2 regions of the Halomonas sp. H10-9-1 genome follow, and region 2 is predicted to be linked to the other one. Evidence: predicted binding sites of a transcription regulator. Region 2 holds the regulator's gene; the other holds the start of a gene.
What was found. The regulator sigma-54, encoded in region 2, starts transcription at its own class of promoters, with help from an activator protein. The targets are predictions, from matches to a motif close to TGGCACNNNNNTTGCTNT.
Positions count from the first base shown of each region.

Region 1: speB (agmatinase) is a predicted target of sigma-54. The motif match lies at 1,953-1,970, and genes of this name have one in related genera.

Region 1 is NZ_JAMSHO010000001.1:3,117,450-3,121,577, reverse strand. Features, by position in the region: partial or broken gene NFH66_RS14365 (YjiH family protein) at 1-841, opposite strand, end outside; gene speB (agmatinase) at 936-1,886, opposite strand; gene NFH66_RS14355 (sigma-54 interaction domain-containing protein) at 2,118-3,572, shown strand; gene NFH66_RS14350 (TlpA family protein disulfide reductase) at 3,603-4,128, opposite strand, start outside.
Region 2 is NZ_JAMSHO010000001.1:1,426,015-1,430,142, forward strand. Features, by position in the region: gene NFH66_RS06450 (HPr family phosphocarrier protein) at 1-25, opposite strand, end outside; gene rapZ (RNase adapter RapZ) at 28-933, opposite strand; gene ptsN (PTS IIA-like nitrogen regulatory protein PtsN) at 960-1,427, opposite strand; gene hpf (ribosome hibernation-promoting factor, HPF/YfiA family) at 1,435-1,743, opposite strand; gene NFH66_RS06470 (RNA polymerase factor sigma-54) at 1,980-3,392, opposite strand; gene lptB (LPS export ABC transporter ATP-binding protein) at 3,536-4,128, opposite strand, start outside.

The DNA of each region.
Region 1 (4,128 bases), 1.7 Mb from region 2:
AGTAGGTGTTGGGCTTGCGTGACAGGGGCGGCAGGCGAGGCACGATCACGGCCGCCACCAGGCCGGCGACCACCACGGTCAGGTAGAAGGGAACAAACAGGTGGTTGATGCCGATGAAGCTGGTCACCAGCAGGGCGAAGGCGATGGAGACGATGGAGAAGTTGGTGGCGATGGCCGAGGCCTCGCGGGCGTTATAGAAGCCCTGTTCGTACTGCTGGGTGGTGATCAGCACGCCGACGACGCCCGAGCCCATCCAGGAGGCGGTCGCGTCGATGGCGCTGCGCCCCGGCAGGCCGAAGATCTTGCGGAAGGGGACGCGCACCATGGAGCCGATGAACTCCATGAAGCCGAAATCCACCAGGAAGGGCAGCAGAATGGCGGCGAAGAAGAAGAAGGTCAGCAGGACCGGCGCCAGGTCGTTGAGCATCACGCCGCCGGTGAAGGAGGCGGTGACCATCTCCGGACCGACCTGGAAATAGGTCATCAGCGCGAACAGGGCGCCGAGGGCACGCATCACCACCCATAGCAGCGAGATATCGAAGAGCTCCTTCATCGCACCCTGGCGTGCCCAGCCGGGCCTTGTCAGCTTGACCAGGAGAGTCAGCAGGATGGAGAGGCAGAGCACCACGGTGGCGATGGCGGGCAGGGTGTCACCGAGGGCTGCCTTGAGCCAGTCGGCGGCCAGGCCCATGCCGATATTGATGGTGTCACCCACTGAGAAGGGCACCAGGAACAGCAGGATACCGATCAGTGACGGGAGCAGGAACTTGATCAGGCCGTGGGCGCTGAGATTGCCCCCTTCGGTCGCGATCTTGTCGGCGGAGTGCAGGTGGGAGGACATGGGATGATTACTCATTGCTGTTGTAATGGTGGGCGCCCGTTGCAGGGGCGCCATGTCGGCTGTTGACAGGGCCTCTCCCCGGCCCCGGGGTGTATCAGTCGCGGCGCTTGACGCCGGGCAGGACACACAGCATCTCGTAGAGCAGCGTGGCGCCCATCAAGGCGGTATTGCCGCTGGGGTCGTAGGGCGGGGCCACCTCGACCAGGTCACCGCCGACGATGTTGAGCCCCTGGGCGCCACGCACGATCTCCAGGCCCTGGGCGGCGGTCAGGCCGCCCATCTCCACGGTGCCGGTGCCGGGGGCGACGGAGGGGTCGAGGCCATCGATGTCGAAGGAGATATACACCGGGCCGTCGCCCATCTGCTCGCGCACCTCGGCCATCAGCGGCGCCAGCGACTTGTGCCAGCACTGCTCGGCCTGGACGACGCGGAAGCCCTGCTGACGACACCAGTCGAAGTCCTCGGCGGCGTAGCCGGTGCCGCGCAGGCCAATCTGCACCACGCGGTTGGCGTCCAGCAGCCCTTCTTCCTGGGCGCGACGGAAGGGGCAGCCGTGGGCGACCTCCTCGCCGAACATGTGCTCGTTGACGTCGGCGTGGGCATCGATATGGATCAGGCCGACCGGGCCATGCTTCCTGGCGATGGCGCGCAGGATCGGCCAGGTCAGGGTGTGGTCGCCGCCCAGGGTCAGCGGCACGCAGTCATGGGCCAGGACGTCGTCGTAGAAGCGGCTGATGATGTCCAGGTTCTTCGGCAGGTTGAAGGTGTTGATCGGCACGTCGCCGATGTCCGCTACCTGCAGGCTGTCGAAGGGAGCCGCGCGGGTGGCCATGTTGTAGGGGCGCAGCATGCGTGACTCATCACGAATCTGGCGTGGCCCCAGGCGGGTGCCTGGCCGGTTGGAGGTGCCGATATCCATCGGGATGCCGATAAAGGCGGCATCGAGGCCGGCAGCACTCTCCTGGGTCGGCAGGCGCATCATGGTGGCGGGGCCGCCGAAACGCGGCATCTCGTTGCCGCCGAGGGGCTGGTTGAAGTCGCTCATGGAGGGCTCCTGTTTAAAGCTGGTTGATATGCCCGGCCGACGTGAGGTCGGTGCGATACCCCTGGAAAAGCAGGATGCGTGCCAATGCCGATTTCGTTAGACCAAAGATTGAAAATAGGGTGGGATGATGCGATGTCGGGGCGTGGGGGCGGGGCGGGTGATTCAATTCTGGATCGATAGGCGAGAGTGGCGTGATACAATAATGGATCACGATCCAGGAATGAATCGCCGATGCCCGAGCATGATGCCCTGATCCTCAAGACCATCATCGACACCGCCTATGATCACTTCTTTATCGTTGCGCCCGATGGCCGCATACGAGACGTCAGTCCCGGGGCGGCGGCGGTCTATGGGATGTCCTGTGAAGCCCTCTGTGCGACCAGCGTCCAGCAGCTGGAGGCCGACGGTGTGCTGACGCCTTCGGTGAGCCTGGAGGTCATGCGTACGGGCAAGCCAGTGCAGCTGGAGCAGCGTACCGGCACCGGGCGTCGGGTCATCGCCCAGGCCCACCCGGTGTTCGAGGGCGAGCGGCTGGTGGCGGTGGTGAGCCGCTCCATGGACATGACCGACCTGCAGCTGCTGCAGCAGGAGTATGCGTTGCTGCAGCGCCGCTTCAGCGAGCACCTCAGGCGAGGGCACGCGCTGGAGGTCGATGCCGAGACGCTGGAAGCGGAGCTGGACGGCCTCGAGGTGAAGAGTCCGCTGATGCGTGAGGTGGCCTTGCTGCTGCGCCGGGTCGCCCCTACCGATGCCTCCGTGCTGATGCTGGGGGAGTCCGGGGTGGGCAAGACCGCCTTCGCCCGCCAGCTTCACTGCTGGAGCTCGCGTTGCGAAGGCCCCTTCATCGACGTCAACTGCGCTGCCATTCCCGAGAGCCTGTTCGAGTCGGAGATGTTCGGCTACCGCCCCGGGGCCTTCTCCGGTGCAGCCCCCGGTGGGCGTGTGGGGCTGATCGAGCAGGCCGAGGGCGGCACCCTGTTCCTCGATGAGATCGGCGAGCTGCCCCTGGCGGTGCAGACCAAGCTGCTCAAGTCCATTCAGGACGGCACCATCACGCGCCTCGGCGACAGCGCGCCGCGGCGCGTGGACTTTCGCCTGGTGGTGGCCACCAACCAGGACCTCTCGGCGCGGGTGGAGGAGGGGCTGTTTCGGCTCGATCTTTACTACCGACTGAACGTGATCCCGGTCACCCTGCCCCCCCTGCGTGAGCGTCGCGAGGATATCCCCGGGCTGGTCGAGCGTCAGCTCGGGCGTCTCAATCGGCGCTACGGGCGCGATAAGATGCTGGCGCGCAACGTGTGGCAATCATTGATGGGCTGGGAGTGGCCGGGCAATGTGCGCGAGCTGGAAAATGTCCTGGAGCGAGCCTGGCTATCGGCAGCGGGTGATGTCATTCGGCATCAGGAGCTGAGTGGGATCCCGCACCCGGTGACGGAGTCGAGTGCTGCAGAGCTGGCCGAATCGAGCTCCGAGCCGGTGGCGGCCGAGCCTGCCCCGGTGCTGGGGGAGGATGAGTCGCTGGCCTCGGCCCTGGCGCGCACCGAGCGCGCCATCCTGGCGGGGCTGTGCGGCGAGCTGGGCTCGACCTATGCCATCGCCAGGCGCCTGGGTATCAGCCAGCCGAGCGTGGTGCGCAAGCTCCACAAGCATGGCCTGAGGATTGCCAGGGGCGAGGTGTCGGGCTGAGCGTTAAGCCCGCATATCCCGGTGAGCGGGCTAAGGCCCGGATGACTCTCGCCCCAGCCAGCGATCCAGCTGTGCGCGGGTCAGCTCGCCCACATGCTGCTCCACGGCGTGACCCTGGGCGTTGAACAGCAGGGTGGTGGGCAGGCCGGGGGACTCGCTGAGCACCATCAGCTCCTGGTGCGGGTCGAGCAACGGATAGCGAAAGTCGAGCCCCTGGTCGTCGAGATAGCGCACCACCTGTAGCAGCGACTCGCCCTGGTTGGCCACCACCACGGTAACGTCGTCCCGGGCACTGGCCTCGGCCAGCAGCGGCATCTCGCGCAGGCAGGGGGGGCACCAGGTGGCCCACAGGTTGAGCACGACTCGCTCGCCCTTGAGCTCGCGCAGGTCGACGGTCTCGCCCTCGAGGTTTTCCAGGGTCAGGTCGGGCAGGGTCTTCAAGGCCATGCCGCCACCGAAGGGCGCGAGGGTGACGGTGGCCAGCCAGAGTGACGAGACCACCACCAGCAGGGCCATGGCGCCGACCAGCCGCCCCAGGTGATCGCGTAGCGACCAG
Region 2 (4,128 bases):
TCAGGGTCAGCTTGCGTTGCGGCACGCTCAACGTCCTTGATGCGATGTGACGTCGGGGTCTGGCAGGGTGTCCTGGGTGCCCAGCTCGCGGTGGCGCAGGCGGACATGGGACTGGCCCTGCGCCAGGTGCATCGCCAGTCGCTCGGCGATATAGACCGAGCGATGCTGCCCGCCGGTGCAGCCGATGGCTACGGTCAGGTAGCTGCGATGGCTGGCCTCGTAGCTGGGTAGCCAGCGTGTCAGCCAGGCGTGGATATCCTCGAGCATCGCCTGGACCAGCGGGTACCCCTCGAGGAAGGCGATGATCTCGGGGTCCTGGCCAGTGAAGGGTCTCAGCCGCGGGTCCCAGTAGGGATTGGGCAGGCAGCGGGCGTCGAACACCAGGTCGGCGTCGAGGGGTACGCCGCGCTTGAAACCGAAGGATTCCACGGTCAGGGTCAGCTGCTCCGGGCGATGCCGGGCCACCTGGTCAGCGATGCGGCCGCGCAGTTCGTGCACCGACAGTCGTGAGGTATCGATCACCAGATCGGCCAGGTCACGGATCGCGGCCAGCGCCTGCTCCTCGGAGTCGATCGCCTCGCCCAGTGTCATCTCGTTGCCCCGGGTCAGCGGATGGCGGCGCCGGGTGGCGGAGTAGCGCTCGATCAGGATGCGCGCATCGGTGGTCAGGTAGATCACCTGGCAATCGATGCCGCGTCCGCGTACCTCCTCGAGCAGGCTGGGAAAGCGTTTCAGGGCCTCGGGCAGGTTGCGTGCGTCGATGCTGACGGCGATGGAAGAGCGTGCAGATTCGGGGTTGCCCAGCTCATCGATCAACGATCCCAGCAGCATGGCCGGCAGGTTGTCGATGGCGTAGTAGCCGAGATCCTCCAAGGCCTGTAGCGCGATCGACTTGCCGGAGCCGGAACGGCCGCTGATGATCACGAGCTGCATGGGGGTCTCCTGGTCGGGGGGTGGCCTCAGCCCTGTCGTCGGATCGCCTCGATCAGGCGCTCGTGGAGGTCGCGCTGGCTGTGGCTGCCGCGCAGCCGCGAACGGGTCTCGGCATCGTTCATGATGCCGGCGACCTCGGCCAGCAGCGCCAGGTGGGCGGCGTCGGCCTCCTCGGGGACCAGCAGCACGAACACCAGGTCCACCGGTTCGCCGTCGATGGCGTCGAAGTCCACCGGCTCGGCGAGCCTGAGGAAGGCGGCGACGGGTTCCTTGCAGTGGGGGCTGCGGGCATGGGGGATCGCCACGCCGTTGCCGATCCCCGTGCTGCCCAGGCGTTCACGGGCGATCAGGCGCGCGAAGACCTCCTGGCTGTCGAGGCTCGGCGTGTTCTGGGCAATGAAGGTGCTAAAGAACTCCAGTACCCTTTTCTTGCTTCCCCCGGGCACATCGAAGAGGGTGCGCTCGGGGGGCAGGATGGTTTCGAGAGATGACATCGTGGACTCAGCGAGCGCCGGCGCCCTGGGCGCGGGCCTGGGCCTTCTCCTTGTGCTTGACCAGCTGGCGGTCCAGCTTGTCAGCCAGGGCATCGATGGCGGCGTACATGTCGACATCCTGGGCTTCTGCATGCAGCTCGGCACCGGCAACATGCATGGTGCAGGCGGCGGACTGACGCTCCTTCTCGACAGACAGGGTCACCTGCACATTGGTGATGTTGTCATAATGGCGTTCCACGCGCGTCAGCTTCTCGTTGACATAGTCACGCAGGGCATCGGTCAGTTCCACATGAAGGCCGGTGATATTCACTTGCATGACACGCTCCTTGCTCGATGGTTGTGATTCGATTGTAACCCTTTTTCCTGCCTTGCATACCCCCCGGCGGCCCCGGGGCGATTTCCCGCCATGTTCAAGGGGTTGAGCCGGTTGAACAGGGGATGATTTGCTGTCATACGCACTCGGCGCAGTCGCTTGCGCTCGCTGGAGGAGGGGATGCCCATGGCCTCGCGGGTAAGCGTTGGAGAGCGCCACGGTGCGGCGTCGCACCGGGATCAGCGCAGTCGCTTGCGCTCGCTGGAGGAGGGGATGCCCATGGCCTCGCGGTACTTGGCGACGGTGCGACGTGCGACCCGGATCCCGGCCTCGTCGAGCAGGCTGACCAGCCGGCTGTCGGAGAGCGGCTTGTGTGGCGGCTCCTCCTGGATCAGCTTGCGGAGGCGGGCACGGATGGCGGTGCTGGAGTGGGCGTCGCCCTCGCTCTCGCCGCCGACCTGGCTGGAGAAGAAGTACTTGAGCTCAAACACCCCCCGCGGCGTGTGGATGAACTTCTGGGTGGTGACCCGCGAGATGGTGGATTCGTGCATCTCCACCGCCTGGGCGATATCGGCCAGGACGAGAGGCTTCATCGCCTCCTCTCCGTGCTCGAGGAAGTCGAGCTGGCGGGCGAGGATCTCGCGGCCGACTCGCAGCAGGGTGTCGTTGCGGCTGGACAGGCTCTTCATCAGCCAGCGCGCCTCCTGGAGGTGCTCCTTGAGGAACTGGTTGTCGCTGCTCTTGTCGGCGCGGCGCACCAGGGCCGCGTAATCGGGTTGGATGCGCAGTCGTGGCAGTGCCTCGGAGTTGAGCTCCACGTGCCAGCCACGCTGGTCGTGGAAGGCGACCAGGTCGGGGGTCACATAGTCGTCGGTCACGCTGGCAAAGGCGCTGCCGGGCCGTGGATCCAGGCCTCGCACCAGGGCGATGGTGGCGTCGAGCGCGGCATCGTCCAGCCCCAGGCGTCGCTTGAGCAGGCGCCGGTCTCCGCCGGCCAGAGCCTCGAGGAACTGGCGTACCAGGCGCCGCGCCTGGGGCAGCAGCGGCGTGCCGTCGGGGAGGGTGGCGAGCTGCAGCTGCAGGCATTCGCGCAGGTCGCGGGCGAAGATGCCGGTGGGCTCGAACTGCTGCAGGCGCAGCAGCACCCGCTCCATCTCTTGGCTGCGCAGGTCGGCAAGCCCCTGCTGCCTCAGGCCGTCACGGATCTCGTCGAGGGGGGCGGTCAGGTAGCCGGCATCGTCCACGGCATCGATCAGGCTCTCGGCAATCTGGCGTGCCCGGGGTTCGAGGTCGCTCATCGCCAGCTGCCAGATGAGGTGGCCCTGGAGGCTCTGGCCCTGGGCCTGGCGCTCGAAGTCGGGGCCCTCGCCTCCGGCCGGTGCGCCCAGGTCCTGATAGGTATCGGACCAGTCGCTGTCGGTGGTGAGCTGTTCGGGAATCTCGCTTGCCCAGTCGTCTTCCGTGGGTTCCTGAGTGGCCTGCTCGCCAAACTCGTCGTCGAGCTCCAGCAGTGGGTTGCTCTCCATGGCCTGCTGGATCTCCTGGCGCAGGTCCAGGGTGGAGAGCTGCAGCAGGGCGATGGCCTGCTGCAACTGGGGTGTCATGGTCAGCTGAGTGCCGACCCGCAACTGCAGGGATGCCTTCATGGCCATGGCAGGCGTCCTCCTGGCGTGTCGGAAAGCCTTACCCTAGCCGCTGGTCTCGCAAGGTGCAATACGATCTTAAGCAACAATCATGCCATTGGCGCGGGCGCGGCGTTCCATGAAGAGAGTGGGGCGCCCATGCGGGCCGGGGGTCACAGGCGGAAGTCTTCGCCGAGGTAGACCTCGCGCACCCTCTGGTTGGCGAGGATCGATTCGGCGTCGCCCTCGGCGATGATCTTGCCGTCGCCGACGATATAGGCGGTGTCGCAGATGTCGAGGGTCTCGCGGACGTTGTGGTCGGTGATCAGCACGCCGATGCCCCGCGCCTTCAGCTGGCGGATGATGCCCTTGATCTCGCCCACCGAGATCGGGTCGACTCCGGCAAAGGGCTCGTCGAGCAGGATAAAGGCGGGCTCCGTCGCCAGAGCCCTGGCAATCTCGACCCGGCGTCGCTCGCCGCCGGAGAGGCTCATGCCCGGGTTGTCGCGGATATGGGTGACGTGGAACTCCTCGAGCAGCTGCTCCAGGCGTGCCCGGCGGCCCTCCCGGTCGAGATCCTTGCGGGTCTCGAGGATGGCCATGATGTTGTCTGCCACCGACAGCTTGCGGAAGATCGAGGCCTCCTGGGGCAGGTAGCCAATCCCCGCCCGGGCCCGCTCGTGCATGGCGGCGCGCGAGAGGTCCAGGTCATCGATGGCCACCGAGCCGGCATCGGCGCGTACCAGCCCCACGATCATGTAGAAGG